DNA from 2 places in the Streptomyces sp. SDT5-1 genome. Region 1 is predicted to be linked to the other one. Evidence: riboswitches for the same ligand, from Rfam matches in the RefSeq annotation. Region 1 holds a riboswitch; the other holds the start of a gene.

What was found. A riboswitch is a leader RNA that binds a small molecule or an ion and turns the genes downstream of it on or off. The one in region 1 is predicted to bind glycine.
Region 2: another riboswitch for glycine. It lies ahead of gcvT (glycine cleavage system aminomethyltransferase GcvT); the one in region 1 lies ahead of gcvP (aminomethyl-transferring glycine dehydrogenase).

Annotation. Positions count from the first base shown of each region.
Region 1 covers NZ_CM125963.1:1,778,604-1,794,090, forward strand. The annotation lists gene ACTWJ8_RS08390 (CPBP family intramembrane glutamic endopeptidase) at 1-345, opposite strand, end outside; gene ACTWJ8_RS08395 (substrate-binding and VWA domain-containing protein) at 559-2,322, shown strand; gene ACTWJ8_RS08400 (glutamate-cysteine ligase family protein) at 2,334-3,854, opposite strand; gene ACTWJ8_RS08405 (hypothetical protein) at 4,389-4,973, shown strand; gene ACTWJ8_RS08410 (DUF5999 family protein) at 5,335-5,535, shown strand; gene gcvP (aminomethyl-transferring glycine dehydrogenase) at 5,588-8,473, opposite strand; glycine riboswitch at 8,659-8,754, opposite strand; gene ACTWJ8_RS08420 (PRC-barrel domain-containing protein) at 8,887-9,261, shown strand; gene ACTWJ8_RS08425 (DNA polymerase IV) at 9,204-10,640, opposite strand; gene ACTWJ8_RS08430 (MerR family transcriptional regulator) at 10,687-11,307, opposite strand; gene ACTWJ8_RS08435 (bifunctional nuclease family protein) at 11,501-11,974, opposite strand; gene ftsR (transcriptional regulator FtsR) at 12,061-12,789, opposite strand; gene ACTWJ8_RS08445 (FHA domain-containing protein) at 12,817-13,671, opposite strand; gene ACTWJ8_RS08450 (DUF881 domain-containing protein) at 13,793-14,770, opposite strand; gene ACTWJ8_RS08455 (small basic family protein) at 14,776-15,108, opposite strand; gene ACTWJ8_RS08460 (DUF881 domain-containing protein) at 15,105-15,487, opposite strand, start outside.
Region 2 covers NZ_CM125963.1:5,726,893-5,742,379, reverse strand. The annotation lists gene ACTWJ8_RS26575 (ABC transporter substrate-binding protein) at 1-1,443, opposite strand, end outside; gene ACTWJ8_RS26570 (ABC transporter permease) at 1,553-2,557, opposite strand; gene ACTWJ8_RS26565 (enhanced serine sensitivity protein SseB C-terminal domain-containing protein) at 2,858-3,631, opposite strand; gene ACTWJ8_RS26560 (enhanced serine sensitivity protein SseB) at 3,758-4,582, opposite strand; gene ACTWJ8_RS26555 (AAA family ATPase) at 4,697-5,353, opposite strand; glycine riboswitch at 5,483-5,582, shown strand; glycine riboswitch at 5,583-5,683, shown strand; gene gcvT (glycine cleavage system aminomethyltransferase GcvT) at 5,740-6,855, shown strand; gene gcvH (glycine cleavage system protein GcvH) at 6,921-7,298, shown strand; gene glyA (serine hydroxymethyltransferase) at 7,307-8,569, shown strand; gene ACTWJ8_RS26535 (L-serine ammonia-lyase) at 8,735-10,105, shown strand; gene ACTWJ8_RS26530 (L,D-transpeptidase) at 10,110-11,138, opposite strand; gene ACTWJ8_RS26525 (DoxX family protein) at 11,235-11,579, opposite strand; gene ACTWJ8_RS26520 (SDR family oxidoreductase) at 11,724-12,635, shown strand; gene ACTWJ8_RS26515 (endonuclease domain-containing protein) at 12,658-13,326, opposite strand; gene ACTWJ8_RS26510 (glycoside hydrolase family 25 protein) at 13,529-14,083, shown strand; gene ACTWJ8_RS26505 (FadR/GntR family transcriptional regulator) at 14,094-14,780, opposite strand; gene leuA (2-isopropylmalate synthase) at 14,992-15,487, shown strand, end outside.

The sequences.
Region 1 (15,487 bases):
CGCGGCCCCGCGCCCCGTGTCGAACCACGGCCGCTTCCGGTCGAAGCCGATCGTGCGCAGCCCCTCGCCCTCCCTGAGCAGGAAGTGCGCGACGAGCGCGACCGGCACGAGCGCGCTCGCGATGCCGAACAGCTGCCAGGCGAGGTCGAGCCACGGGCGGCCTGGTGCGGCCGACGCGTTGAGCGTCGCCGCCTGGTCCTTGAGGCCGCCGGGTTTCGTGACGGAGCCGACGAAGCTGATGAGCGCGGACACTCCGCTCGCACCGAGCGAAAGCCCCAGAACGAGCAGCGTCTCGTCCCGCAAAAAGCGCCGTGAGAGCCGCCCTTCGGGACAAGAACCGGGCATCGGCTCCGCCTCCACCTGCACACCTGCCTCCAGTTGGTCATTCCCGCCGCATCCGCAACAGCGCCCCGCTAGGGTCTCGAATGCAGGTACGAAGATCGCGTGCGACAGGCCGAGGGGGCCGAGGCGACGCAATTCGGCGCACCGCTCCCCCCTTGGCTGCTCCACCGCTTATACCGCAACAGCCTTTGTGGCTCAGGGAGGGGCTCCATCGCCATGGGACGTCACAGCAGCATGCCCGACGCGTACGGGACGGCGGACGCCGCACCCCGTCCCCGCTCGCGCGGCCGCACCGTCGCCGTCGCGACCGCGCTCGTCGTCGTGGCCGCGGCGGGCACGGCGGCGGTGGCCCGCCCCGACCTCATCGGCCTCGGGGGCGGCTGCGAGGACGAGGTCCACCTCGACGTGGTGGCCTCCCCCGACATCGCCCCCGCGCTGCGCGAGGCGGCGACGCAGGCCCGCAAGGAGAAGGTCACGTCGGACGGCAACTGCCTCGACGTCGCCGTCACCGCCCGCGACGCGTACAAGGTCGCCGACACCCTGCGCGCGGGCGAGGGCCGCGCTGACTTCCAGGTGTGGGTGCCGGACTCGGACGTCTGGGTGCAGCGCGTCGCCTCGGGCTCGGGCGCCGCCCAGGTCACCCCCGCGGGCAACATCGCCTCGTCGCCGGTCGGCGTGGGCATGGTGCCGTCCGCAGCGAAGTCGTTCGGCTGGCCGCGCAAGACGTACACCTGGGCCCAGTTGACGGGCGCCGCGCTGGAGAGCGACAAGCTGCGCCTGGGCGCCGCCGACCCCGCCCGCAGCGCCAGCGGACTCCTCGCGCTCACCAAGCTGGCCGCCACGACGAAGAAGGGCGACAGCACGCAGGCCGCGTCGATGGCGAAGGCGCTGTCGCAGCGCACGTCCGACAGCGACGCGCAGCTCATGGACACGGTGCCGCGCGACGGCTCGGGCACCGAGCAGGGCAATCCGCGGCGCAACGAGGCGCTGATCCTGTCCGAGCAGGCCGCGTACGCGCACAACAAGGAGGCGGGCGAGGCGGGTTCGGTCGACCTCTTCTACCCGAAGGACGGATCGCCCGCCCTCGACTACCCGTTCTCGCTGGTCGGCGAGGACACGCTGAGCACCGACGAGAGCCGCGCCGCCGTCCGCCTCATGACGCTGCTCGGCGCCCCCGAGGGCCGCGCGATCCTGGAGCGGCACGGCTTCCGCACCCCGAACGAGCGCTCCCCCGAGAACGTCGCCTCCCGCGCAGGCGGCCGTTCCCCGCAGCCGTACGAGCAGGCGGCGGCCGAGACGCCCACCGAGGAGCAGCTCGAGGAGACCCTCGGGATGTGGACGATCACCGTGCAGAGCGCCCGCATCACGACGGTGGTGGACGCCTCCGCCTCGATGGGCAACATCGTGCCGAACCGCGGCGAGTCCCGCATGGAGGTGACGAAGGCGTCGATGCTGGCGGCCCTCTCGACGTTCACGCCGGAGGACGAGATCGGCCTGTGGGAGTTCTCCACGTTCCTCGACGGCGAGCGCGACTACAAGAAGCTCGTGCCGACCGAGCGGCTGGGCGACCACGTCGGCTCCGGCACCCAGCGCGACCGCCTCTCGGCCGCCTTCACCGCGCTCCAGCCCGTGCAGGGCGGGGCCACCGGCCTGTACGACACCACGCTCGCGGCGTACAAGGCGGCCACGTCCTCGTACAAGAGCGGTCGGTTCAACGCGGTCGTGGTGGTCACCGACGGCGTCAACGAGGACGAGGGGTCGATTTCCCGCGCGCGCCTCATCGAGAAGCTCGGCGACCTCAGCGACCCGGAGCACCCCGTCCCGCTGATCGTCATCGCCGTCGGGCCCGACACCGACAAGCACGAGGTCGAACAGCTCGCCGAGGCCACGGGCGGCTCCGGGCACCAGGTCACCGACCCGGCGGACATCCAGAAGGTCATCCTGAAGGCGATCATCGAGGCGGGCGCCAAGGCGAACTGACCGCCGGGACCTCAGCCCAGCGGAACCGTCGGCTCCGGCAGCCCGACCGGCCAGGTGTGCACCGGATCGCCGTGGTGCATCAGCTCGCAGTACCGGCGCGTGGTCGCCGCGAGCGCCGCGTCCCGCGCCAGCCCGCTCTCCAGCGCCCGGTGGTACGTCGCCGACTGCCACGCCGCACCGTTCATCCGCTGCCGGCAGCGCCCCTCGATCACGCCGAGGTACAGGTCCCGGTCGGCCGGCTCCACGCCCCACGCGTCGAGCCCGGCCGCCGCGAGCGGCAACAGCTCGTCCCGTACGAGGTGCACCGCGGGGACCCGCTCCGTGCCGCCGAACCGGCCCCTGCGCGGCCACTCCAGGCGCGCGTCGATGCCGTACCGGCACGCGGCGTCGAAGTTGCGGGCCGCCGCGGCGAAGGGCAGCCGCGACCACACCGGCCGGGAGTCCTCCGCCAGGGCGCGCACGATCCCGTAGTAGAACGCGGTGTTGGCGATGACGTCGACGACGGTGGGTCCCGCGGGCAGCACCCGGTTCTCCACGCGCAGATGCGGCACGCCGTTGGCGACGCCGTACACCGGGCGGTTCCAGCGGTACACCGTGCCGTTGTGCAGCACGAGTTCGGCGAGGTTCGGGGTGTCGCCCTTGGCGATGACGTCGAGCGGCCGTTCGTCGTCGAGGATCGGGAGCAGCGGCGGGAAGTACCGCAGGTTCTCCTCGAAGAGGTCGTACGCGGAATCGATCCAGCGCTCCCCGAACCAGGTGCGCGGCCGCACCCCCTGCGCCGCGAGCTCCGGCGGCCGGGTGTCCGTCGACTGCTGGAACAGCGGCGGCCGCGACTCCCGCCACAACTCACGCCCGAACAGGAACGGCGAATTGGCGCCGAGCGCGATCTGCACGGCGGCCACCGCCTGCGCCGCGTTCCACACGTCGGCGAAGCGGCCCGGGGTCACCTGGAGGTGCAACTGCACGGACGTACAGGCGGCTTCGGGCGCGATCGAGGAGGACGTGCAGGTCAGCCGCTCGACACCGGCGATGTCGAGGGTGAAGTCCTCACCGCGCGCGGCCGTGATCTGGTCGTTGAGCAGCGTGTAGCGGTCGACGTCCGACAGGTTCGCGGAGACCAGGTCGTCGGCGCTCAGCGTCGGCAGAATGCCGATCATCACGATGCCCGCGTCCACCTCGTTCGCCTTGCGGTGCGCATATCCGAGCCCGGTCCGCAGTTCCTCGGCGAGCTGGTCGAGAACGCGGCCGCCGAGCCGGTGCGGGGCAATGTTCACTTCGAGATTGAACATCGCGAGTTCGGTCTGGAAATCGCGGCTCGCGATCCGCTCGAGAACTTCCGCATTCATCATTCTCGGCAGCCCGTCGGGCCCGGCGAGATTCAGCTCGATCTCCAGGCCCATGAGATTCTGCGGGCGGTCGAAGCGCTTCTCGTCCAGCAGCCGCCCGAGCCCCTCCAGGCACTCGCCGAGCTTCTCCCGATAGCTGCGCGGGTCGGCCAGGTCGACCGACTCCGCATCGACCTTCTCCCCCATGGAAGCGTCCCTCCTCGCGCGGGCGGCTCGTCGGTCCGGCCGCGTGTCACGGTGGATGATGCCCCGGCAATGTGATCGATAACGCCCCGCGCGGATCCGCGGGGCAGTACTCTCGACCCAGTTACCCACGGGCACATTCCTTAGGCATGCGGCCGACCGCAGATTCTTCGGACCGCGGCCCTGGTGAAAAACGCCGACAAGAACAGGCCGTCCGCTCGACCGAAAGACATCGAGGTCACGGACGGCGGCACCGGCGAATATGGGGAGAATACCCACAAAACCCCGCGAGAACACGCCCGAATAGCGTCTTGCGGTCTTCACGGGGCGTGCTAGCGGAAACACCCTGTGAACACGCGTCGTATAAACTCCGCTGGCGAGACAGAGAGTTGGCACCCTCGGTCCGGGTCCGGTCCTGAGCCCCGCCCCCTCTGCCCCGCGCATCCCAGTGCACCCGCAGCAGACAGCGCCGTCCGCTCGTCCCGCACCGCCCTCGCACCACGTGTCACGTGCCTGTCGAATGAGAGGCGACCCACCATGCCGCTGCACGTCCCACCGACCCCAGCGCCCGCCCTGCGCAGCGTCCTCACGGCCCTCGGTTCCCCCACCGCCGTCCGCGAGGCCCGCACCCCGTCCCTGCGCGCCGCACAGGGACCCGCGACCCCCGAACTCCCCCTGCCGCTCCATGTGTTGGACCACATCACCGAGGCCACCGGGCCGTCCAGGGCCCGGCTGACCGGCTGGCGTTTCCTGATCCGCTGCGGAGAGCGCGCGGTGGCGGCGGCCGACACCATGCTCACACCCGACGGCTGGGCCTTCTCGCACTTCTTCGAGGGCCCGTACATCCGCTCGACCGAGCGGGCCCTGCGCCAGGCCGAAGCGCTGCCCAAGGCCCATCAGCCCCGGCTGCTCTCGGTCCCCGAGCTCTACATGCTCACGCTGTGGCTGCACGGCGATCCGGCCGCCGATCCCGAGCGCGGCCACCCGGCCGCCGACGACATCCTGATCCCGCTGGCGCCCGCCCCGCCCGGCATCGCCCCGTACCGCCCGCACCGGGTGGCGGAGCTGCTGCCGGTCCTCACCCACCGGCTCACGCCGGCCCCCTTGGGTCTGCTCGCCTGATCCGGCCGGGGTCCGCCGACGACCCCGGTCGCACGAAGCCTGTGCCCCGCACCGTCCGCCGTCCGGTCGCGGGGCACAGCCCTGCCCGGGCGGACTAGCCCGTACCGACCACTCCTAACCACCCGAAGGGTCAGTCGAGTTGGACTGAACCGTCCGCACGGGTGATGCGTCTCCCACCTATGAGGACCGCTGCAAGGAAATCCCTGCGGATTGACGTCCACAGGGCAACACTGGGTTCCAGAACTCACGACATCGGGGGGCGGCCATGAACATTCCTTCAAGCCGCGGCACGTCGAGCACCATCAGCACAGCAAGCACAGCCCACGTCATAGAGACAACTTCGCAGCGAAAGATCCCATCCATGTGCCAGCACCAGCCATCCTGCCCGACAGCGGAATCCGAGGACAGGGAAGCAGCGCTCCCCGTGGCTCACCACCCCGAGCAGGGGTGGAGCCTCCTCTGCAACGGGGTCCTGCTCTTCGAGGACACCGGCGAACTGCTGCCCAACGGCAGGATCATCGCCCCGCACCGCCCCTTGGGCACGGTGGTGACGGCGGCCTAGCGGGCCGCCGAGCGGGACTGCGCGACCGAGGGCCGCGCAGTCCCCTTGAACATCAGCCCTCGTAGGCGTCGATCGGCGGGCAGGAGCACACCAGGTTCCGGTCGCCGAACGCCTGGTCGATGCGCCGGACCGGCGGCCAGTACTTGTCCGAGGCGACCACACCGGCCGGGAAGACACCCTCTTCCCGGCTGTACGCGTGGTCCCACTCGCCGCCGAGCATCCCCGCCGTGTGCGGAGCGTTCCGCAGCGGATTGTCCTCGGCGGGCCACTCGCCGGACGCGACCCGCTCGATCTCGCCGCGAATCGCGATCATCGCGTCGCAGAACCGGTCGAGCTCCTCGATGTCCTCGCTCTCCGTCGGCTCGATCATCAGCGTCCCCGCGACCGGGAACGACATGGTCGGCGCGTGGAAGCCGTAGTCGATGAGGCGCTTGGCGATGTCGTCGACGCTGACGCCGGTCGCCTTGCTGATCGGGCGCAGGTCCACGATGCACTCGTGCGCGACGAGTCCCGCGGGTCCCGTGTAGAGCACCGGGAAGTGCGGCTCGAGGCGCTTGGCGATGTAGTTCGCGGAGAGCACCGCCACCTGCGTGGCCCGCTTCAGGCCCTCGCCGCCCATGAGCCGCACGTACGACCAGGAGATCGGCAGGATGCCGGCGGAGCCCCACGGTGCGGCGGAGATCGGGCCGACGCCCGTCTCCGGGCCCGCGGCCGGCTGGAGCGGGTGGTTCGGCAGGTACGGGGCGAGGTGCTCGCGGACGCCGACCGGGCCCACACCGGGACCGCCGCCACCGTGCGGGATGCAGAAGGTCTTGTGCAGGTTCAGGTGCGAGACGTCGCCACCGAAGCGGCCCGGCTTGGCGAGGCCCACCAGCGCGTTGAGGTTCGCGCCGTCGACGTAGACCTGGCCGCCCGCGTCGTGCACGGCGGCGCAGATGTCGGCGACGTGCTCCTCGAAGACGCCGTGCGTCGACGGGTACGTGATCATCAGGACGGCGAGCTGCTCGGCGTGCTGCTCGATCTTGGCGCGCAGGTCCTCGATGTCGACCTCGCCGTCGTCGGCGGTCTTCACGACGACGACCTTCATGCCGGCCATCACGGCGCTCGCCGCGTTCGTGCCGTGCGCGGAGGACGGGATGAGGCAGATGGTGCGCTGCTCGTCGCCGTTCGCCCGGTGGTAGCCGCGGACCGCGAGCAGACCGGCCAGCTCGCCCTGCGAACCGGCGTTCGGCTGGAGCGACACCTTGTCGTAGCCGGTGACCTCGGCGAGCCGCTCCTCCAGCTCACGGATGAGCGTCAGGTAGCCCTGCGCCTGCTCGGCCGGGACGAAGGGGTGCAGCTGGCCGAACTCGGGCCAGGTCACCGGCTCCATCTCGGTCGTCGCGTTGAGCTTCATGGTGCACGAGCCCAGCGGGATCATGCCGCGGTCGAGCGCGTAGTCGCGGTCGGCGAGCCGGCGCAGGTAGCGCAGCATCGCGGTCTCGGAGCGGTACTGGTGGAAGACGGGGTGCGTGAGGTACTCGTCCTCGCGCAGCAGCCCGGCCGGCAGCGCCTCCTCGACCTCGGCGTCCAGCGCCTCGATGTCGGCCTCGACGCCGAAGGCGTTCCACACGGCGCCCAGCTGCTCGCGCGTGGTGGTCTCGTCGCAGGCGACGGAGACGTGGTCGGCGTCGACGAGGCGCAGGTTGACACCGGCCTCGCGCGCGGCGGAGACGACCTCGGCGGCCTTCCCCGGCACGCGCGCCGTGACGGTGTCGAAGTACGCGCCGTGCACGAGCTCGACGCCGCCCGCGGTGAGCCCGGCGGCGAGCAGGGTGGCGTAGCGGTGGGTGCGCCGCGCGATGGACTTCAGCCCGTCGGGTCCGTGGTAGACGGCGTACATGCCGGCCATGACGGCGAGCAGCACCTGCGCCGTACAGATGTTGCTGGTCGCCTTCTCGCGGCGGATGTGCTGCTCGCGGGTCTGGAGGGCGAGGCGGTACGCCTTGTTGCCGTCGGCGTCGACGGAGACGCCCACGAGGCGGCCCGGCAGGGAGCGCGCGAACTTCTCGCGCACGGCCATGTATCCGGCGTGCGGACCGCCGAAGCCCATCGGGACGCCGAAGCGCTGCGTCGTACCGACGGCGATGTCCGCGCCCAGCTCACCGGGCGAGGTCAGCAGCGTCAGAGCCAGCAGGTCGGCGGCGACGGTGACGATGGCGCCCAGCTCGTGCGCCTGGTCGATCACGGGCTTGATGTCGCGGACGGCACCGGAGGCGCCCGGGTACTGCACGAGCACGCCGACGACGCCGCGCTCGGCGACCTCGGCGGGGATGCCCTCGCTCAGGTCGGCGACGACGATCTCGACACCCGTGGGCTCGGCGCGCGTCTGGATCACGGCGATGGTCTGCGGCAGGGCGTCGGCGTCGACGACGTACACGCCGTTCTTGACCTTGCCGACGCGGCGCGAGAGGGCCATGGCCTCGGCGGCGGCGGTGCCCTCGTCGAGCAGCGAGGAGCCCGAGGTCGGCAGCCCGGTCAGCTCGGCGACCATGGTCTGGAAGTTGAGCAGCGCCTCCAGGCGGCCCTGCGAGATCTCCGGCTGGTACGGCGTGTAGGCCGTGTACCAGGCCGGGTTCTCCATGACGTTGCGCAGGATCACCGGCGGCGTGAACGTGCCGTAGTAGCCGAGGCCGATCATCGAGCCGAGCACCTGGTTGCGCTCGGCGAGCGACGTCAGCTCGGCGAGCACCTCGGCCTCGCTGCGGGCGTCCGGAAGGTTCAGCGCCTCGGCGCTCTTGATCACATCCGGCACCGCGGCCGCGGTCAGCTCGTCGAGCGAGCCGTAACCGACCTGCGCGAGCATCTTGGCCTGAGCGGCGTCGTCGGGACCGATGTGACGCTGCTCGAAGGGGATTCCCCGCTCCAGGTGGGAGAGCGGAATACGGTTGGCGGTCATTGCGGAGGCCTCCTGGTCATTGCGACCTACGAGGGGCACCACGGCGCGGGTACCCGGACGGCCTCCCCCTCTGTCATCTCAACCTGAGAGCTTCACCGGCCCACCCCGCGAGAACACGGAACACACCGGCTTGCACCGTCGGTGAGAGCGGAAACCGTGCACCCCGCCCTGCTTTCCAGAGTGACCTCGTCCGTGCGGTACGTGAGCCTGAGAGATTCCGGGGAGGATTTGCTCCTTCGGCGCCCCCGACGACTGCCGGAGGACTCTCCCGCACGGGGTCAACAGCCATCTGCCAGCCTACCAGCGGCGACATGGCCCGAGCCCTCGAGTGGCCGCCTTCCCCAATGTGCTCTTTCGTAGTGGTTACAGACCAGTTGCGGTCATTGCGATCCGCGCGATCAGTTGGAGGGCCCGTGCAGACCGATGTCGATCCGCGCAATCTGATCGGCCGCAAGGCCTTCGACCGCGACGGGGCCAAGATCGGCACCATCGACGAGGTGTACCTGGACGACGCCACGGGCGTCCCCGAGTGGGCGGCGATACGGACCGGCCTGTTCAGCCGCGACGCCTTCGTCCCGCTCGAGCCCAGCGAACTCGTCGACGGCACGCTCCGGGTGCCCTTCGAACGCTCCCTCATCAAGGACTCCCCCGACTTCGGCGTGGGCCGCCACCTCTCCCCCGAGCAGGAACTCCAGCTCTACGACCACTACGGTCTCGACATCACGGCCCCTCAGTCGTCCGACGTCACGTTCGGCAAGGTCGCGGGCGCCGACGACGACCCGGCCTGAGCCCTCTCCCTTTCGCCGCCCTCCACCAGCGGCAGCGGCTCCGCGGGCACCAGCTCCGGATCGTCGACCCGGAACGTCCGCACGCGGCCCGGCACCGCCGCGTACGGCGTCTCGAAGCGCACCGTGACCCGCCCCAGGCCGCTCCCCTGCACCCAGCCGGGCCCGAACTCGGTGTGCCGCACGTCGTGCCCGGCCAGCCACCGCCGCTCGGCGGGCTCGGGCTCCGGCTCGACCGCCTGCACGGGCTCGGCCGGCACCTCGGCGCCCTCCGGCTCCCCCGCTGCCGCGGCGGCCTCCTCCTCGGCCGCGGCGAACTGCGCGAACAGGTCCTCCTGCGTGAAGTCCGCGAGGCCGCTGACGCCGACCCCGAGCAGCCGCACGCCACCCGTCGTGTCCACGGACTCCAGGAGCCGCGCGGCCGCCTCCCGCACCACTCCCGGATCGTCCGTCGGCCCGCGCAGCGTCTCCGACCGCGTCAGCGTCGAGAAGTCGTAGCGCCGCACCTTGAGCACCACCGTCCGCCCCGACCGCTCGGCGGCTCTGAGCCGCTCCACGCACCGGTCGGCCAGCCTGCGCACCTCCATGCGCACCCGCACCCGGTCGTGGATGTCCACGTCGTACGTGTCCTCGACCGAGACCGACTTCGAGTCCCGCTCGGCGACCACGGGACGCTCGTCGCGCGCCAGCGCCATCTCGTACAGGTGGCTGCCGTGCGCCTTGCCCAGGAGCCGCACCATCTCGTCCTCGCCCGCCTCGGCGATCTCCTGCACGGTGAGGATCCCGGCACGCCGCAGATGGTCCCCCGTCGCGGGCCCGACACCCGGCAGGATCCGCACGGACTGCGGGCCGAGCAGCTCGCGCTCGGTGCCGGGGCGTATCAGCACGAGACCGTCCGGCTTGGCCTCCTCTGAGGCGATCTTCGCGAGCATCTTGGACGCGGCGAGCCCCACGGAACCGGTCAGACCCGTCACCCGCCGGATGTCCGCCCGCAGCCGGTACCCGACGGCCTCCGCGGAATCGGCGTCCCAGGCCGCCTCACCGGCCTCCAGATCCACGAACGCCTCGTCCAGGCTCAGGGGTTCCACCAACGGCGAGAGAGCCCCCAGGAGGCCCATCACCTGCTCGCTGATCGACCGGTACAGCCGGAAGCGCGGCACGAGGTACGCGGCATGCGGGGCGAGCCGGCGCGCCTGCCCCATCGGCATCGCCGAGTGCACCCCGAACTTCCGCGCCTCGTACGACGCCGTGGCCACGACGCCGCGCGGGCCGAGGCCGCCCACGACCACCGCTTTCCCGCGCAGGCTCGGCTTGGCCGCCTGCTCCGCCGAGGCGTAGAAGGCATCCATGTCGAGATGCAGGATCGTGGGCGCTGTTCTCACATGTCCGATGCTGCCCTACGGCACTGACAACGCGGCCGATCGGCCCTCACACGGCCCGGTTGCGCCGCCTCGCCAGCTCGTCCGTGGGGTTCGGCGGCACGATCGTCTCGCCGGTGTCCACGCGCTCTCCGTGGAGCTGCGACAGCGCCGCCTCCACGTCGCGCCAGACGACGCCGACGGCGATCCCGAAGACGCCCTGCCCGCCCTGGAGCAGATCGTGCACCTCGTCGGGCGACGTGCACTCGTAGACCGTCGCGCCGTCGCTCATGAGCGTCATCCGCTCCAGGTCCCGGAAGCCGCTCTCGCGCAGGTGCTGCACCGCGGTCCGGATGTTCTGGAGCGAGACGCCGGTGTCCAGGAAGCGCTTGACGACCTTGAGGACGACGACGTCCCGGAAGCTGTAGAGCCGCTGCGTCCCCGATCCGTACGCCGCGCGCACGGACGGTTCGACGAGTCCGGTCCTGGCCCAGTAGTCGAGCTGCCGGTAGGTGATGCCGGCCGCCGCGCACGCGGTCGGTCCCCGGTATCCCAGCTGCTGCGAAGCGACCGAGCCGCTGTCCCCCGCCACCACAGGCACGGCCTGCGGGCGCTGCGGAGTGTGATCGGCCGCGCTGCCGTGAAACCGGTACGGACCGCCCGTCGCCGTACCGTCGCCGCTGCTTCTCACGCCGACCTCCTCTTTGACCTGCCTCATCGACGGTAGGCAGTCACAGGGGGTGCGTCAACGAACGCCACACTCGGCACGCCGAGTGATAATCACCCTAAGAGTGGTTTCCCGTGACCCACCGCCGGGAAAGGCTAGCCGAATGTCTTGAGGCAGCCGCCGCTCGACGACCGGAAGCCGGTCGCCGGCCGCACGGTCACTGGCTGTTGGTGCCGAAGTCCTCGGGAGAGATCTGGTCGAGGAACTCGCGGAACTTCTCCACCTCGTCCTCCTGCTCGTCGGGGATCGCGATCCCCGCGTCGTCCAGGACCCCGTCACTGCCGAAGATCGGCGTTCCGGTGCGCAGCGCGAGGGCTATGGCGTCGGACGGGCGGGCGCTGACCTCGACCCCGCTCGCGAACACCAGTTCCGCGTAGAAGACGCCTTCGCGCAGGTCCGTGATGCGCACTTCCGTGAGCTCCTGGCCGACCGCCTCAAGGACGTCCTTGAACAGGTCGTGCGTCAGCGGACGCGCGGGCGCCATGCCCTGCTGGGCGAAGGCGATCGCGGTCGCCTCCCCCGGTCCGATCCAGATGGGGAGGTACCGTTCGCCTCCCACTTCACGCAGGAGCACGATCGGCTGGTTGGAGGGCATTTCGACCCGGACACCTACGACGTCGAGCTCGTTCACACAGCAACCCTAGGACGTGCCCGGCCGGTTTGGGTAGTCGGGGATCCACCGAGGGCCGGGCCATCGGCGCTCACCCGCGCCCACGATCAGGGCAGACGCACCCCGAGCGCGGTCTGTACGAGGGCGGAATGGAGCTTCACCGTGAGGCCGGCCAGCTCCTTCGCGCGGGCCTCCGCGTGCGCCCGCGTCTGCGGGTTGCGGTGCACCTTCAGCGGCGCCACCACCTGGTCCACGAGGCCCGCCTCGCGGTCCGCGGCCGCCCGCATGACCCGCAGGTGGCGCGGCCCGATGCCGAACCGGGCCAGCTCGCCGATCAGCTCGGCGACCGACACGGCGGACGCGTCGTAGCCGCCGTCCGGCAGTGGAGTGAGGAGCCCGTACGACTCCCATTCGTCGAGCTCGTGCTCCTCGACGCCGACGGCCGCCAGCAATTCGTCCCGCCCGACCCGCGCGGCCGTCGGCACCTCGGCGCCGCCCTCCGCGTCGCCGGGGCGTCCCGGCGCGGGCACGGTCAGGCTCTCGCCCGGCTCCATGGCGTCGAGCTGCTCCTTGATGACCTTCAGCGGCAGGTAGTGGTCCCGTTGCATGCGCAGCACGTGGGCCAGCCGCTCGACGTCGTCGGAGCTGAACTTCCGGTACCCGGAAGGCGTGCGCCGGGGCTCGACGAGGCCCTCGGACTCCAGGAACCGGATCTTGGAAATCGTGACTTCGGGAAACTCTTCTCGGAGCACGTTCAGTACGGTGCCGATGCTCATCAGCCGACTGTCCGTGGTGGCGGCGCCGCTCGGGGCGCCGCCACTCGTCGTGTGCAGCATGGACCTTCCTGAAGGGTCGCGGACGGTTCAGATACCGCGCTGGCTCGCGTAGAACACCAGCCGGTACTTGCCGATCTGCACCTCGTCCCCGTTGTTCAGCGTCACCGAGTCGATGCGCTCACGGTTCACATACGTGCCGTTGAGGCTGCCGACGTCGGCGACGGTGAACGAGCCGTCCTGGAGGCGACGGAACTCCACGTGGCGGCGCGACACGGTCACGTCGTCCAGGAAGATGTCGCTCTGCGGGTGCCGGCCCGCGGTGGTCAGCTCGCCGTCCAGGAGGAAGCGGCTGCCCGAGTTCGGACCGCGCCGCACCACCAGGAGCGCCGAGCCCAGCGGCAGGGCGTCGACGGCAGCCTGCGCCTCGGGCGAGAGGGCCGGGAGCTGCGTCTGGCCCGTCGCCTCCGGGTCGTAGGACTCGAGGCCGGAGATGGAGATCGTGGACGTCGTCTCGGACGGCCCCTCCGGCGCCGCGCCACCGCGCAGCGGCGCACCGCAGTTGGAGCAGAACCGGCTGTTCTCCCCGTTCCGGTTTCCGCACCTCGTACACACCAGGGCCGACATGCCGAACTCTCCACCCGTACTTGAGGTTGACGGTTCTCCGAAACCTATGCGGCCGGAACCGGCAGGGTCAACAGACGACGCGCCCTGTCCGCCCGAATTGTCTCCCGCGACCTGGTCGCGGAACAGCGGGCGCTCGCCCACCTGGGTCTCCGGCGCGTCTCCTTGGCGCGGCGCACGATGACGGTTGTCCTCACGTGCGCTCTTGCCGAACAACTTCGCAAACAACTTCACGGGCGATTCCCCTTGACCGAAACAGACCCGCCCGTGGGGCAGGACGAACCCTGACTGCACACATCGGCGTACATCGCGTACATCAATGACACGGACACCCTCACAACGTCCGTATCCGCCAAACAGTTTCCACCACGCACCCCACCCTTGCTGCGGCGACCCCCCGCAACGTCATGCCCTCGCACGGTGTTCACCATGCACCTCCGCCTCACTCGGAGGACGACCGAGCGTAATCAGGCCGTTGCGCGGATCGCAAGGCATCTACGACGATCTTGTCCGAACGGCGCACGTCCACCGTGGCCTGCTCCTTCTCCAGCGTCTGCACCACACCTCCGGGGATGTTCAGGGCCGGCTCGAGGTCCTGCGGCTTGCCGATGACCTTGAACCGGTAGGGGCGACTGATGTCGTGCCCGTCCACACTGACCCCCTTCCCGCCACTGCCGTCCGTCAGATACGTGTTGGCCACGACGCGGACCCCGTTCACCTGGATCGCCTCCGCGCCCGCAGCGCGCAGCTCCTGGACCGCGTCGAGCAGCATGTCCGCCTCCACGGCCCCCTTCGTGTCAGTGACGGTCATGGTGATCCCGGGGCCCTGCGCGGCGGTCGTGCCCGCGAGGATGCCGAGCTGCTTCTGCTTCTCGGCCGTCTGCTTGCGGGCCTCGTTCGCCTGGTCCGAACTGCTCTCCAGCTCGGACCGCTGGTCCTCGAGACCTTGCTTCTCATCCTCAAGACGCTGAGTTCGATCGTCCAGTTCATCGAGAATGCGGACAAGATCCTCCTGACGGGCACCGCGCAGCGCGCTGTTGTCGCTGGTGGACCGCACCTGGATGGCGAGCCCGAGCCCCAGCACGAACAGCAGCACGGCCATGATGAGCTGGGCGCGCGACGCGCGCGGCGGCCACAGACCCTTCACGAGCCGCTGCCTTCCGGTCAGCTCCGGCTCCTCGACGTGCGAACCCGCCGCGTCTGGCCGCTCGGCCTCGGCCTCCTCGCGCTCGGCCGGCGCGGGCTCGGGTTCCGGCTCGGGCACCTGCTGCGCCTTCGCCTTCTCCGTACGGGCCTCCGGCGGGACCTCCGCCGGCAGTTCCCTGCGCAACTGCTCGCGGCCCTCGCCGTCCTGACGGTTCTCGCGGCTCTCCGCGGACTCCGTGTTCTCGGCGTTCTCTGCGTTCTCGTCCTGACTCATCGGCCTCACGCCCGGAACACGTGCCGCCGGATCGCGGCCGCGTTGGAGAAGATGCGGATGCCGAGCACCACGACGACACCGGTCGACAGCTGGGCGCCGACGCCCAACTTGTCGCCCAGGAAGACGATCAGCGCGGCCACGACCACGTTCGACAGGAACGACACGACGAACACCTTGTCGTCGAAGATCCCGTCCAGCATGGCGCGCAGCGCGCCGAACACCGCGTCGAGCGCCGCTACGACGGCGATCGGAAGGTAAGGCTCAACAACCGCCGGAACCTCGGGCCGGACGAAAAGACCGACCACGACTCCCACGACGAGGCCCAGTACGGCGATCACGATGTGCCCTTCTGCTCTGCTCTCGGCTGTGCTGTACGTACGATCACGCTGGGTGCGGCGGGAAGTCGGACGTCGTCCTGAACCGAAATGCTGGTCCTGACCCCGAAGTTCTCCTGCAACGCGTGCAGATAGAGACCGTCGGGGCTGTTCTGGAACCGGGTGCTCAGCTTCTGCCCGTCCCCCACCGCGAGCACCGTGTACGGCGGCACCAGCGGCTTGTTGTCGACCAGTATCGCGTCACCCGCCGCCCTGATCGCGGACAGCGACGTGAGGCGCTGCCCGTTGATGCTGATGGCCTCGGCGCCGGACTGCCACAGGCCGTTCATGACCCGCTGCATGTCCCGGTCGCGTACCCGGCCGGTGTCGGAGAAACCGTTGC
Region 2 (15,487 bases), 3.9 Mb from region 1:
ACCGCTCATCGTCATGCCGTAGCCGCGCTCCTTGACCTTCTTCAGGTCGCCGGAGATCGAGGAGGCGTCGGCACCGGAGAAGGTGTCGATGGTCAGCTTGATGCCGACCTTGCCCAGCTGCTCCTGGAGCGCCTCGGCGGCGTCCTCCTCACCGGGCTGGTCGCTGCGCGCGGTCAGCACGGTCGAGAAGCCGCTCGGCTTGCCGCACTTCTTCAGCTCTTCCTTGGCCTTGGCCAGGTCCGGCTTGCCCTTGCGCGCCACCACTCCGTACGGGTCGTACGAGTCGTCGTGGCCCGGAACCGCCTTCGGGAAGGGGTTGTTGGCGATCTTGCCGGCCGCGACCTCGCCACCGCGGGTCTGCTGGAGGCTCTTGAAGTCGGTGGCGTAGAAGACGGCCTTGCGGCAGTTGACGTTGTCCATCGGCTTGGTCGTGGTGACCAGGGCGACGTAACGGACGAACGGCGTCTGCATGTTGTCGACGTCGGCCTTGTGGTCGGTCACGGCGGTGGTGCGGCCGGACTGGGTCATGCCGGTGCCGTTGAGGTCGACGTCGTACTCGCCGGCCATCAGGTTCTTGTCGTTCTCTTCGAGATTCTTGTTGATCGCGACCGTGATCTTGTCGGGCAGCGCCGGGTTGTTCGGGTCCGAGGACTTCTTCCACGCCTTGTTGCGGACCAGCACGATCGACTTGTTCGCCTTGTGCGACTGGATCTTGTACGGGCCGTTGGAGAGCGGCTTGGTCGTGTACTTCTCGCGGGTGTCGGCCGAGGCCTTCACGGCGGAGCCGGACGGCATGGCGAGCATCTGCTCGAAGTCGCTGTTGGGCTGCGGGAGATGGAAGACGATCGTGTTGTCGTCGGGCGTCTCGATCGCCTTCAGGCCCAGCTTGTCCTTGGACTTGTCCTTGTACGGGCCCTTGTACTCGCCCTTGGGGTCGAGGACCTGCTTCAGGTAGACGGGACCGCCGGTGATGACGTCGTCCGCCCAGATGCGCTCGATGCCGTACTTGATGTCCTTGGAGGTCAGCTTGGAGCCGTCCTCCCAGGTCAGACCGTCACGCAGCTGGTACGTGTAGGTCTTGCCGCCATCGGTGATCTTGGCCATGTCCTTGGCCATGTCGGGGACCAGCGCGTTGCCCGCGGCGCCCGGCTTGGTGTCGTACGTGACCAGGGTGCGGTTGTAGAACCGCATGAAGTCCCACGCCATGCCGAAGTAGGCGCGCTGCGGGTCAAAGCTGTCCAGGTCCTGCTTGGCGACCATGCGGAGCGTGCCGCCCGTCTTGGTCGACTTGTTGGCGATCTTGCCGATGGCGGCGTTGTAGCCGGCGCCCTTCGACTTGTCGTCGCTGTCGCCGCCACCGCCACAGGCGGTGACCGTGAGCGCCGAGGCGGCCACGAGGGCCGCGGCGGCCGTCATCCGTCGACTCTGGAAACCTTTGGGCATTCTTCTCGCATCCTCCGGGATTCGCGGCCCCCGGCCTTGCGGCCGCAGGGCCATGGGGGACATACAGGGAGTGCTCCTGACGGGACGGCAGGGGCAGTGAACTGGGTGTCTATCGGGTGCCCTTGGGGTCGAGCGCGTCGCGCAGGCCGTCCCCGAAGAGGTTGAAGGCCAGCACGGTGATGAAGATCGCCACGCCAGGGAAGACCATGAACATCGGGTCGTGCTCGTAGGTGCCGAGCGCGTCCCGCAGCATGCCGCCCCACGAGGCGGTCGGCGGCCGGACACCGGCGCCGAGGAAGCTGAGCGCCGCCTCCGTGAGGATGTTGGTGGGGATCATCAGCGTGGTGTACACGGTGATGGGCGCCACCAGGTTCGGCAGCAGTTCGCGGAAGAGGATGTGCCGGGATCCGCCGCCGAGGCTGCGCGCCGCCTCCACGTACTCCCGCTCGCGCAGCGAGAGCGTCTGGCCGCGCACGATCCGGCCGATGTACGGCCAGCCGAAGAAGCCGATCACCATGATCAGGATCATGATGCGGACGCCGCTGCCGGTCAGTCCGAGCAGGTCGTTGGGGAGCACGGAGACCAGGGAGATGATGAAGAGGAGCTGCGGGAAGGAGAGCAGCACGTCCATCACGCGGCTGATGATCGCGTCCACCCAGCCGCCGAAGTACCCGGCGATGATGCCGAAGAAGGTGCCGAGCACGACGGCGACGACCGCGGCGAGGACGGCGACCAGCATCGAGACGCGGGTGCCGTAGACGATGCGGCTGAAGATGTCGCGGCCCTTGTTGGGCTCCACGCCGAAGAGGTGATCGGCGCTGACGCCGCCCAGCGCGCCCTTCGGCAGGTTGGTCAGCTCGTCCAGCTTGTCCTGGTGGAACTCGTTCGGCGGGTGGCCGAGCAGGCTGACGATGAGCGGGGCGAACACCGCGACCAGGACGAGGAGGACGACAACGATGCCACCGCCGAGGGCGACCTTGTCGCGCTTGAGCCGGTTCCAGGCGATCTGCTTGAGCGACCGGCCCTCGACCTTGCGGCCGCCGTCTCCCTTGACAGGCTCGACCGGTGCGCTCGGTTCCGCTTCTGCGCTCGTGTCGTGCAATGGTGCCGTCATCGTGGCAGGGACCCCTCTCAACCGGCGGTGACCGGCCCGCACTTGCCGCTGTGGCGGCTTGGTTCAGTCCGTCGTACACAGAGGCGAAGCCCCCTTGGAGCGGGAGTCTTCAACCTGGGCGCGATCTGTTGCCAGACTTGACGGCGAAAGGATGCCTAAACGTGATGCTGGCTGGGGTGTTCCGTTATCCGGACTGCCGTGAACGGGGGTCGGACGGTGGGCAGTTGGGGCGTTAGGGGTGAACTCCGCCCTTGACCCCACCAGTTGGTGAGGAACCTGCCCATACCGGGCTACACGAGGTCAGGCGTGCGAGGGCGGGTAGCCGTAGCCCGTCGGGCTGGGGGCCGCGTCGCGGTCGTAGAAGGGGCGGGCCTGGCGGAGCCACATGGCGACGGGGTCGTACTCGTCCGACATCGCGACCGTGGAGACCGGGAGGCCCTCGGGGACCGCGGGGATGGACTGCTGCATCATCGCGCGGACGGCGTCCACGGACGCCGGCGACGTGTCGTACACGTCGAGGCCGATGGCGAGGTACGGGGCGCCGAGCGCGGGCTGGACCCATGCGCGGCGCAGCGAGCGGACCGCCGTCGTCCGGTGCGCGTTCTGCGTGAGCACCGCGTAGAACTGGGGGATCTCGATCGTGGGTTCCGACAGGCGCAGGGGCCCGGCGGGCTGGCGGTCGAGGCCGCCCGCGATACGGCGCAGATCCAGCCACGGGATGCCGACGCCGCCGCCCGGCGCGTGCGGATTCAGCCAGAGCCCGTAGTGGTCCGGGTACAGCGTGCGCGCCGCGTCGACGCCGCTCACCACCTCGTACGCCCGGGACCAGCCGGAGGCGGAGAGCTCCTGGGCGGACGTCACGCAGGGGGCGTACGAAAAGCCGTCCACCTCCATGTTCCCGTACTGGGCGTCGGGGGATCCGGCCTGGCCGTGCCAGAGCAGCATCCAGACCTGCCCGGCCGCGGGGTCGGCGAGGGCCTTGAGGAGCGCCTCGTACGCGTCGTAGCGCCCGGGAGTCACCTGGCGCAGCATGTGCTCGACCTGTCCGGCCGCGGCCGTGCCCGACGCACTCACCCGTAACCGCCCCTTCGGCTCTTCAATACGTCCGTGTTCCACACATGGCCGGAAAGCGAAGCGCCGACCGGTCACGTCATGAAACCAGCTTAAGCGGCGATACTGACACCGACTTGACGGACGCCGTCACCCTTCTCGTACGTAGAACGGCCGTACGTGTGTACGCAGCCAGTCCGCGACGGGGTCCTGCGTCACGTCCAGGAACACCATGTTGACGGCCCACGGCACGGGCACCCGGCCCAGCGCGCGCCCCAGCGCGTCCAGCGGCAGGTCCCGCGCGGCCCCCGCCGCACCGGCCGCCTGCGCCAGCTCCACGCCGATGAACAGGGAGGGCTCCGTGTCCTCCACCTTCGCCAGGCAGCGCCGCGCGCTCAGCACCGTGCCGATCCCCTCGAACTCCTCGCGCACCGCCGCGAGGAAGTCCACCGGGTCGACCTGCCAGTCCGGCTCCGACAGCACCACACGGCCGCCTGTCGCGGGCCCGTCGAGCGGGGTGCGCCCGCTGCGGGCCAGCTCGGCGACGGCCGGCGGCGGCAGCGGCACGCCCACCGTGCCGTCGGGGTTCACGGCGATGCCGACCTGCGGCGGAAGCCCGCGGGCGAACTCCACGGCCGGGGCGATCGTGCAGTCCATCCGGCCGCCGGTGACCGCCATGAACTGCTGCTCGGAGCTGAACACCGGGACGTAGGCCTGTCCCTCGATCTCCAGGCTCGGCAGGTCGAGATCGCGGCTGGCGTTCGAACCGCCCTTGGGCAGCGGGATCCAGACATGGCTGCGGCCCAGCGCCTCGACGATCCGTCCCGCCGCCGAGCCGCCCGCGTCCTGGCCGAGGGCCGCGGCGAGGATCTCCTCCAGCTCGTTCGCGGGCCAGCCCTGCGCCGGGTGCGCGTACGCGCCCTCGTGCCCCTGGGCGTGACCGTGACCCGGCTCGGGGGTGCCTGGGAACTCCATGACTGCCATCAACCTCTGCTGTTCTGCCCGCTGCTGTGCCCGCGCGGACCCGTCCGCGCCCGCGCACCCGACCTTAGCCCGTGCATACAAACGTACGCGGCGCGTCCCCCGCCCTCAGCGGCCGTCGCCGAAGGTGATCCCGCCCAGCGCCTCCGTCGCCGCCCGGTCGAGCAGCACCGCCGACGCCATCCCGGCCGGCAGTTCGCCCCGCTCGGTCGAGCTGACGAGCGCGCCGACCGCGCGGCGGTGCCGGGCGAACGCGTACCGGGACACCCCGCGGCCGCGCTCCCGCTGGCCGTCAAGGGCCGTGTCCTCCGGCACGTCGAGCAGCATCAGGTGGACGGCGACCCCGCGCCGCCGCGCCGTGCGGATCACCCAGCGGCGCACCCACGCCTGCGTACCGCAGTCGTGCACGACGACGCTCGCGCCCGAGCGCATCGCCCGCCTGAGCCCCGCGTAGTGCGCGATCCGGACCAGCGGCCGGTACAGCGCGTACGGCAGGAAGCGCGGCATCCGGGCCGCCCAGCGCTCCCTGGTGTCCTGCGAGTCGATGCGGACCTCCGTGACGGCCCGCCGCATCAGCGTCGACTTGCCGCTGCCGGGCAGCCCCGAGAGCACGACCAGGTCGCCCGCCGCGAACGCGAGCCGCCGCGGTGTGTGCCCGCGCCGCCCGCGCAGGTCCCGCACCGAGCGCTGGCCGGGAATCCGCACCCCGGCGACCGCCGGCGCCGATGCCGACACCGCGTATGCCCCCGCCACTGCCTTGTGCACCGTGATCGTCCTCCCCGTTCGGTCACGTCACCCCTGCCCCTCGAGTGTAAAGAGAAGGTAATGCCCCTCAAGGGGTTTCCCTGTCCGACCGGCATGCAATGATGTGCGCGCAACTGCATACCGGCCGCTTGAATCCGCGCGGGAGAGTTCCGGGTACCCATCGGTCCCCGGACGCCGAAGGAGCAAGTTCCTCCCTTGAATCTCTCAGGCCCCGTACCGCGCGGGCGAGGCAGATCTGAAAAGTGGGGCGCCTTTGTGACACGGCGCCCCCACCCAAGGTGCAAGCCCCTCGGGGCGAACCTCTCAGGTTCCGATGACAGATGGGGAGGACGTCTCGTGTTCCGAGACTCCGCCATCGCCGTCATGCCACCGGGAGCACACCAGCCATGACCCGCACCACCGCACTGGACGCCCTGCACCGCTCGCTGGGCGCCACGATGACCGACTTCGCCGGCTGGGACATGCCGCTGCGCTACGCGAGCGAGCGCGACGAGCACAACGCCGTGCGCACGGCGGCAGGGCTCTTCGACCTCTCCCACATGGGCGAGATCACGGTGACCGGGCCCCAGGCCGTGGACCTGCTCAACCGCGCCCTCGTCGGCAACATCGGCTCCGTCGGCCCCGGCCGCGCCCGGTACACGATGATCTGCCGCGAGGACGGCGGGATCCTCGACGACCTGATCGTGTACCGGCTCGGCGAGACCGAGTACATGGTGGTCGCGAACGCGGGCAACGCGCAGGTCGTCCTCGACGCCCTCACCGAGCGCGCCGCCGGCTTCGACGCCGAGGTCCGCGACGACCGCGACGCGTACGCGCTGCTCGCCGTGCAGGGCCCGAACTCCGCGACGATCGTGAAGTCCGTCACGGACGCCGACCTGGACGGCCTCAAGTACTACGCGGGTCTGCCCGGCACCGTCGCCGGCGTGCCGGCGCTCATCGCGCGCACCGGCTACACGGGCGAGGACGGCTTCGAGCTGTTCGTCTCCCCCGCCGACGCCGAGAAGCTGTGGCAGGCGCTGACCGAGGCGGGCGCCGCGCACGGCCTCGTCCCCTGCGGCCTGTCCTGCCGGGACACGCTGCGCCTGGAGGCGGGCATGCCGCTGTACGGGCACGAGCTGACGACGGACCTCACGCCCTTCGACGCCGGGCTCGGCCGCGTCGTGAAGTTCGAGAAGACCTCGCACGGCGACGACTTCGTGGGCCACGACGCCCTCAAGGAGGCCGCCGCGAAGGCCGAGGCCAACCCGCCCCGCAAGCTCGTCGGCCTGATCGCCGAGGGCCGCCGCGTGCCGCGCGCCGGAATGTCGGTCGTCGCGGACGGACAGGTGATCGGCGAGGTCACCTCCGGCGCCCCCTCCCCGACGCTCGGCAAGCCGATCGCGATGGCGTACGTGGACGCGGCGCACGCCGAGCCGGGCACGGCCGGTGTCGGTGTCGACATCCGCGGCACGCACGAGGCGTACGAGGTCGTGGCCCTGCCCTTCTACAAGCGTCAGAAGTAGCCCGCGCCCGCCCGGGTCTCCCCCTCTGTCACCAGCACCTTCCCGCGTACAGGAGAATTCGCATCATGAGCAACCCCCAGCAGCTGCGTTACAGCAAGGAGCACGAGTGGCTGTCGGCCGTCGAGGACGGCGTGGCGACGGTCGGCATCACCGAGCACGCGGCCAACGCGCTCGGCGACATCGTGTTCGTCCAGCTTCCCGAGGTCGGCGACTCCATCACGGCGGGCGAGACCTGCGGTGAGCTGGAGTCCACCAAGTCCGTCTCCGACCTGTACTCCCCCGTCACCGGCGAGGTCACCGAGACCAACCAGGACGTCGTCGACGACCCGGCGCTCGTGAACTCCGCTCCGTTCGAGGGCGGCTGGCTGTTCAAGGTCCGGCTCAGCGACGAGCCCAAGGACCTGCTCTCCGCCGACGAGTACACCGAGTTCTCCGGGAGCTGACCCCACCGATGTCCGTACTGAACGAATCCCTGCACGAGCTCGACCCCGAGGTCGCCGTCGCGGTCGACGCCGAGCTGAAGCGCCAGCAGTCGACGCTCGAGATGATCGCGTCGGAGAACTTCGCCCCGGCCGCCGTCATGGAGGCCCAGGGCTCGGTCCTCACCAACAAGTACGCGGAGGGCTACCCCGGCCGCCGCTACTACGGCGGCTGCGAGCACGTCGACGTCACCGAGCAGATCGCCATCGACCGCGTGAAGGCGCTCTTCGGTGCCGAGTACGCGAACGTGCAGCCGCACTCCGGCGCCTCCGCGAACCAGGCCGCGCTCTTCGCCATCGCCAAGCCGGGCGACACCATCCTCGGCCTGGACCTGGCGCACGGCGGCCACCTCACGCACGGCATGCGCCTGAACTTCTCCGGCAAGCAGTTCAACGTGGTCCCGTACCACGTGGACGACGCCGGCCTGGTCGACATGGCCGAGGTCGAGCGGCTCGCCAAGGAGCACCGCCCGAAGGTGATCATCGCCGGCTGGTCCGCGTACCCGCGCCAGCTGGACTTCGCCGAGTTCCGTCGCATCGCCGACGAGGTCGAGGCGTACCTGTGGGTCGACATGGCGCACTTCGCGGGCCTCGTGGCCGCGGGCCTGCACCCGAACCCGGTCCCCTACGCCGACGTCGTCACGTCCACGACGCACAAGACGCTCGGCGGTCCGCGCGGCGGCATCATCCTCGCCCGCAACAAGGACTTCGCGAAGAAGCTGAACTCGGCCGTCTTCCCGGGCTTCCAGGGCGGTCCGCTCGAGCACGTGATCGCGGCCAAGGCCGTCTCCTTCAAGGTCGCGGCCTCGGAGGACTTCAAGGAGCGCCAGCAGCGCACGATCGAGGGCGCCCAGATCCTCGCCGAGCGTCTGACGACCCCGGAGTCCCGCGCGGCGGGCGTCAACGTGCTGTCCGGCGGCACCGACGTGCACCTGGTCCTCGTCGACCTGCGCGAGTCGGAGCTCGACGGCCAGCAGGCCGAGGACCGCCTCCACGAGGTCGGCATCACGGTCAACCGCAACGCCGTCCCGAACGACCCGCGCCCGCCGATGGTCACCTCCGGCCTCCGGATCGGCACCCCGGCCCTCGCCACCCGCGGCTTCCGGGCTGAGGACTTCCGCGAGGTCGCCGACGTCATCGCGCTCGCCCTCCAGCCGACGTACGACGCCGAGGCGCTCAAGGCCCGCGTGACCGCTCTGGCCGAGAAGCACCCGCTGTACCCCGGCCTGAAGTAATTCGGCCCGGATTACGTACCCTTTCGTAGGTACGTCCGGACGGGGCACCCGCACACTGGAACCACCAGGAGAACAGTGAGCGCGGTGCCCCGCCCGCTTCCACCGCACCGCACTCCCGCACGTCCGGCAGACAACGGCGTCTACCACCATCTTTGGAGTCCCACCGTGGCCATCTCGGTCTTCGACCTGTTCTCGATCGGCATCGGCCCGTCCAGCTCGCACACGGTCGGCCCGATGCGCGCGGCCCGCATGTTCGCGCGGCGCCTCAAGAACGAGGGCCTGCTGGCCCACACCGCCTCCGTCCGCGCCGAGCTGTACGGATCGCTCGGCGCCACCGGGCACGGACACGGCACCCCGAAGGCCGTGCTGCTCGGCCTTGAGGGCGACTCGCCGCGCACCGTCGACGTCGAGAAGGCCGACGAGCGCGTGGAGACGATCAAGGAGAAGGGCCGCCTGAACCTGCTCGGCGCCCACGAGATCGCGTTCTCCTTCGACGACGACCTGATCCTGCACCGCCGCAAGGCCCTGCCGTACCACGCGAACGGCATGACGCTGTGGGCGTACGACGCCGAGGGCGAGGAGCTGCTCTCCAAGACGTACTACTCGGTGGGCGGCGGCTTCGTCGTCGACGAGGACGCCGTGGAGGGCGAGAACCCGATCGTCCCCGACGACACGGTCCTCAAGTACCCCTTCCGCACCGGCGACGAGCTGCTCCGCCTCACCCGCGAGACCGGCCTGTCCATCCCGGCGCTGATGCTGGAGAACGAGAAGGCCTGGCGCACCGAGGACGAGATCCGCGAGGGCCTCCTCGACATCTGGCGCGTCATGCAGGCCTGCGTCTCCCGCGGCATGTCCCACGAGGGCATCCTGCCCGGCGGCCTCAAGGTCCGCCGCCGCGCCGCCGGATCGGCCCGCAAGCTGCGCGCCGAGGGCGACCCCGTGGCCCACGCCATGGAGTGGATCACCCTCTACGCGATGGCCGTGAACGAGGAGAACGCGGCGGGCGGCCGGGTCGTCACCGCCCCGACGAACGGCGCGGCCGGCATCATCCCCGCCGTCCTGCACTACTACGTGAACTTCGTGCCGGGCGCCGACGAGGACGGCGTCGTCCGCCTGCTGCTCACCGCGGGCGCCATCGGCATGCTGTTCAAGGAGAACGCCTCGATCTCCGGCGCCGAGGTCGGCTGCCAGGGCGAGGTCGGCTCCGCCTGCTCCATGGCGGCGGGCGCGCTCGCCGAGGCCCTCGGCGGCTCCCCGGAGCAGGTCGAGAACGCGGCCGAGATCGGCATGGAGCACAACCTCGGCCTCACCTGCGACCCCGTCGGCGGCCTCGTCCAGATCCCCTGCATCGAGCGCAACGGCATGGCGGCGGTCAAGGCCGTCACCGCGGCGAAGATGGCGCTGCGCGGCGACGGCTCGCACAAGGTGTCCCTGGACAAGGTCATCAAGACGATGCGGGACACCGGCGCCGACATGTCGGTCAAGTACAAGGAGACGGCGCGGGGCGGCCTCGCGGTCAACATCATCGAGTGCTGAGCCCCTACCGGCCTGTGGTCTGGAGGGCGCTGGTCGTGCCCTCCCCCGACGCGCTGCCCGCGAGCCAGTCGCTCCAGCTGAGGTTGAAGGACGCGTAGCCGTTGTCGGCGGGGGCCTTCGCGCGGGGCGAGCCGGTGATCGTCACCGGGTCGCCCTGCTTCACCTGGTCGTAGAACCACTTGGCGTCGGACAACGACAGGTGGACGCAGCCGTGCGAGCCGCGGGCGCTGCCGCTGCCCGGGTTCGGGTCGCCGGTCGAGTAGTGGACGTACGTGCCGGACTGAGTGAGGTGGACGTCCCAGGGCAGCGTCAGGTCGTAGTAGTCGGGGTCGTTCTTGTCGCAGGTGATCCCGATGCTGCACGAGGTCATGTGGACCTTGCGCTGCTTGTCGATCACGGCCATCGTGCCGTTCCACGTCGGGTACTTCTCGCTGCCCGCGTTGATCGACAGGGTGCGTATCGCCCGGCCGTTCTTCGTGACCTTCAGGGTGTGGCCCGGTACGGAGACGTCCGCGCGGACGTCGTCGCCGATCGTGAACGTGTGGGTGTAGCCGTGCGTGCCGACGCGGCCGTAGCCGTTGCTGACGCCCTTCATGTCGGCGTCGACCTTCACCTTCGTACCGGGGGGCCAGTACGTCTGGGGGCGCCAGTCGGCGCGCCGGTCGCCGAACCAGTGCCAGGCGCCGTTCACCTGCTGCGACGCGCTCACCTTCAGGTGCTTCTCGACGTTCGCGCGGGCCTTCGCCGCCACGGGGTTGGTGAACACCACGGAGACCGGCATGGCGACGCCGACCGTCGCGCCCGACTGCGGAGTGATGCTGTCCAGGAGCATCGGCGGCGGCTTGGGCTTCGTCGTACTGGGCGACGCCTTGCTCGACGTCGACCTGCTCGGCGACGAGGACGTGCTCGGCGACGACGACGGCGAGTCGCCCGCGCTCGGACTCTCACTCGCACTCGTCCGCCCGGACTGATCCCCGTCCGCCTTGGGCCCACCACCGTCACCGCCGCCGCAGGCGCTCGCGCCCACCAGCATGACGACCGCCGCTATCGCGACCCCGGTACGGCCGCCACTGTTCCGCCAATCCATACCCCACGCATTCCAAAACCGGGGCTCACGAAACGCCCAGAGCTAGACAATTACCCTCAGAACCAGCGCGGCCACAGCGAGTGCGCAACAGAACGACCACGGACCGTAACTCCGGTCACCGACCCGCAGATGCGCGCCGAGCGCCCCGACGAAGTACAGGACCAGGCCCGCCCCGGCGGCGACCCCGAGCGCCGGAACCACGAACCCGGCCACCAGCCCCAGCGCCCCGGCCCCCAGCGCCGTCCCGAGCCACGGGATCCACGCGTACGGCACCCGCAGCTTGTCGGCCTGCGCCTTCGGATACGAGTGCCCCGCGAGGTTGGCGACGGCCGCAGAGCCGTAGACGGCGGCGGCGAGGGCGGTGACGACGACATAGACGCTGAACATGCTCTGCTCCTTCCGAACCCTTCACCACACCGACGGTCCGGCCCCGCGCGGATGTGACATCGGCAGCGCGGCGCGGTCGTTTCGTTCCGTGCTGGTGGGAGACACGGGAGGGGCACACGCTCCCCGGACAAGGAGGCGAGAACGGTGACCGGTCTCCCGTCGAACACACGGCCCGCCCAGGAAGAGGACCAGCCGACGCCGCCGTACTCGTACGAGCGGCAGGAGCGGCCCGGCCTGGAGTCGCGGATGAGCCAGCGCCCCCACTACCTGGCACCCCGCTACCGCGGCTCCGGCAAGCTCGAGGGCAAGGTCGCCCTGATCACCGGCGGCGACTCCGGGATCGGCCGGGCCGTCGCCGTCCTCTACGCACGGGAGGGCGCGGACGTCGCCATCGGGTACCTCCCCGTGGAACAGCCCGACGCCGAGGAGACCCGCGAGGCCGTCGAGGCGGAGGGCCGGCGCTGCCTGCTGCTGCCCGGCGACCTGTGCGACGCGGACGTCTGCCGGGAGACGGTCGAGGCCACGGTGCGCGAACTGGGCGGACTCAACGTCCTGGTCAGCAACGCCGCACGGCTCAACGGCCAGAACAGCCTCGACGACCTGAACTTCGAGGACTTCGACCTGGTCTTCAAGACCAACATGTACGCCTACTTCCACCTCCTCAAGGCGGCGCTCCCGCACCTCGGCGACGGCGACGCGGTGATCGCCACGGCCTCCGAGGAGGGCCTCAAGGGCAGCGACATGATGATGGACTACGCCGCCACGAAGGGCGCGCAGATCGCCTTCACCAAGTCCATCGCGAGCCACCTCGCCCAGCGCGGCATCCGCGCCAACGTCGTGGCCCCCGGCCCCACCTGGACCGTCCTCAACCTCTCCGGACAGCGCTTCCCCGACAGCTACCTCGAAGACCTCGGCTCCACGTCCGACCCCATGGGCCGCGCCGCCCAACCCGAGGAACTGGCCCCCGCCTACGTCCACTTGGCCTCCGACGCGGACTCCAGCTACACGGTCGGCGAGGTCGTCGCGGTCACGGGAGGCATGACGGACAGCCGCTGACTCCCCCTCCCGCCCAGAGGGTTCAACCGGGCGAGGCCACGCCGACTTTCACAGCCTCGCGGAATTCTCGAGCCGGCGGGCAGGACAGGTACGTGTTCAGCACGTCGTAGGTCCGCAGGTGGAGTGGCAACGCTTCGTACCAGGCAAGCCCGTAGGCGTTGCAGCTCGAGCAGACGAGGCCTCGTACGCACATGCCACAACTACGCCGTCCCTTGCAGCACGCATGGTCGTGATCGATGTGCAAAGCGCGCCTGCTCCCCACATCCGCCGACTCACAAATCGCACAACGCTCTTTCTGATATCCCCAGAGTCGGTCCAGGAAGTCACGATCGATGTTGTAGTGGCTCAACCGGACACGCTCGGCATTGCATACCTTGCAGTACGCCCGCGGATAGCCCGAAACCTGGTCGGTGGAAAAATCTTCCACAGGCTTGATCTCGCCGCACGCCAGGCAATCGGTCAAACCTTGTGCGAGCGCGGCCTCGAGTGACCCCGTGGATCTTCTCCGGCGCAGCGGCGCCAACGGCTTTCCCGCAATGTCCTGCTGATAATGCCCGTTGCAGAGCCCTCTGGCGACCAGAGCCCTGTCACAGCCGTCGAACAAGCAGCCCCGGCGATCGAGTGCCAGGGACCGCCCCGGTCCGAGCTCGGTGAACGGCTTCCCCTTCTGCGTCTGCCGGTAGTGCCCCATGCACAGCCCTCGCGTGAGCCTGAACTGATCCGAAGACCGGGCACATGCCCACCCGTCCCCCTGCGCCCGACATACGGCCACTTGTTTCATAGTCGCATTAACGGTCGAGCGTGAATCTGGTTACTCCATCGGAGTTCCACCCGCGCCCCGACCGGGAAAGATGAAGGCTCGACCTAGTCGCCCCACCGGCCAGGAGGCCTGCGTGATCCGTGGCATTGACGTCAGTTCGCACCAGTCCACGTTCGACACGGACGGCCTGTCCTTCGTCTTCGTCAAGGCGACCGAGGGGCGTTCGTACGTCAATCCGCGCCTCGCCGCCCAGACGAAGCGGGCCCGCGACGCCGGATGCGTCGTGGGCTTCTACCACTTCCTGTGGCCGGGGAACATCACGGCGCAGGCCGAGTACTTCGTCAGCAAGGCCCCCGAGAAGGCCGGGGACCTGCTGGCCGTGGACTGGGAGACGACCAGTGAGGGCACCCACGCGAGCAATGCGGAGAAGGACAGGTTCATCCGCGAGGTGAAGCGGCTGCGCCCGAACCACAGGACGCTGCTCTATTGCAATCGGCACTACTGGCTCACTCAGGACACGACGTCCTACGCCGGCGACGGCCTCTGGATCGCCGACTACGTGTCCGCCGGCAAGCCGCGCATCCAGGCGGACTGGACCATCCACCAGTACACCGACAGCCCCCTCGACAAGAACGTCGCCGACTTCGGTAGCAAGGCCGCCATGAAGGAGTGGGCGAGCGGGGACTGAGTGGCTCGCTTCAGGGGGCCAACTTGCCCTGGATGGCGGTGAGTTCGTCCCGCGCCGCCCGTGTCGCCGACTCGGCGTCGCCCGTCGCGATCGACTCCACCAGGGTCGCGTGGGCCGCGTCGCCGTGGTCCTGTTCCGCGGCCTGCACGTCGACCAGGGCGAGGAGGTCGATCAGGGCCTGGCGGAGGGCCGGGGTGAACTCGGTGAAGAGGTCGGTGAGGACGGGGTTGCGGGCGGCCGCCACCACCGTGGCGTGCAGGGCGATGTCGGCGTCGACGAAGGCGTCGCCGGGGCCGCCCGCCGCCGCCCGGCGCGCGTCGAGCGCGGAGCGCATCGCCGCGATGTCCTCGTCGGTGCGGCGCTCGGCGGCGAGGCGTGCGGCCTGGATCTCCAGGAGCGTACGGACCTCGTAGACGTCGGCTACGGCCGCGCGGCGCAGGCGGGTCGGCCAGTCCTCGACGGGGCGGATCGCCGTCACGAAGACGCCGGCCCCCTGCTTCGGGCGCAGCATCCCCTGCCCGGTGAGCGCGCGCAGGGCCTCGCGGACGGTGGACCGGCCGACGCCGAGTTCCTTGGCGAGGGTGGTCTCGCCGGGCAGGCGGGCACCAAGGGGCCAGACGCCGTCGGCGATCTGCGTGCGGAGGTGTTCCGCCGCCTGTTCGACGAGGGGGCTGGGGCGGAGGGGGCCGGTGGACACGGGGCCATTCCAATCGAACTCGGGGCGAAACGGAACTTGTCTGAGGGGTACTTGTCTGAGGACCTGAGGTGTGGCTAGTGTACCGGCCATGCTCCGCGGACTCCTTCTTCTCGGCTGCCGCGGCGGGGCCTGACGCGACCGGCACCCCGCCGCGGGGTGCCGTGCTGCCGGTCGTCCCCTCACGACCGAGCCGAGGAAGGCCTCAGCCACCATGTACCGCTGGAATCCGCAGACTCCCGGACCGATGCCGTACCACCGCTACCGCCCGTACCACGAGCGGGTCGCCACCGCGCCGCTCGCCGACCGGAGCTGGCCGTCGAAGCAGCTGACCGCGGCGCCGCTGTGGGTGCCCGTCGATCTGCGCGACGGCAATCAGGCGCTCGCCGAGCCGATGGACACCGACCGCAAGCGTCGCTTCTTCGACCTGCTGGTGGGGATGGGCTTCAAGGAGATCGAGGTCGGCTATCCGTCGGCCAGCCGGACGGACTTCGACTTCGTACGGCACCTGGCGACCTCCGCCGCACTGCCCGACGACGTCACGCCCGTCGTGTTCGCCCCGGCCAAGCCGGAGCTGATCGAGCGGACCTTCGCGTCGATCGAAGGGCTGCCACGTGCCGTGGTGCACCTCTACATCGCGACCTCCCCCACCTGGCGCGACGTCGTCCTCGGCATGACGCGCGCCGAGATCCTGCGCACCGTGCGCGAGG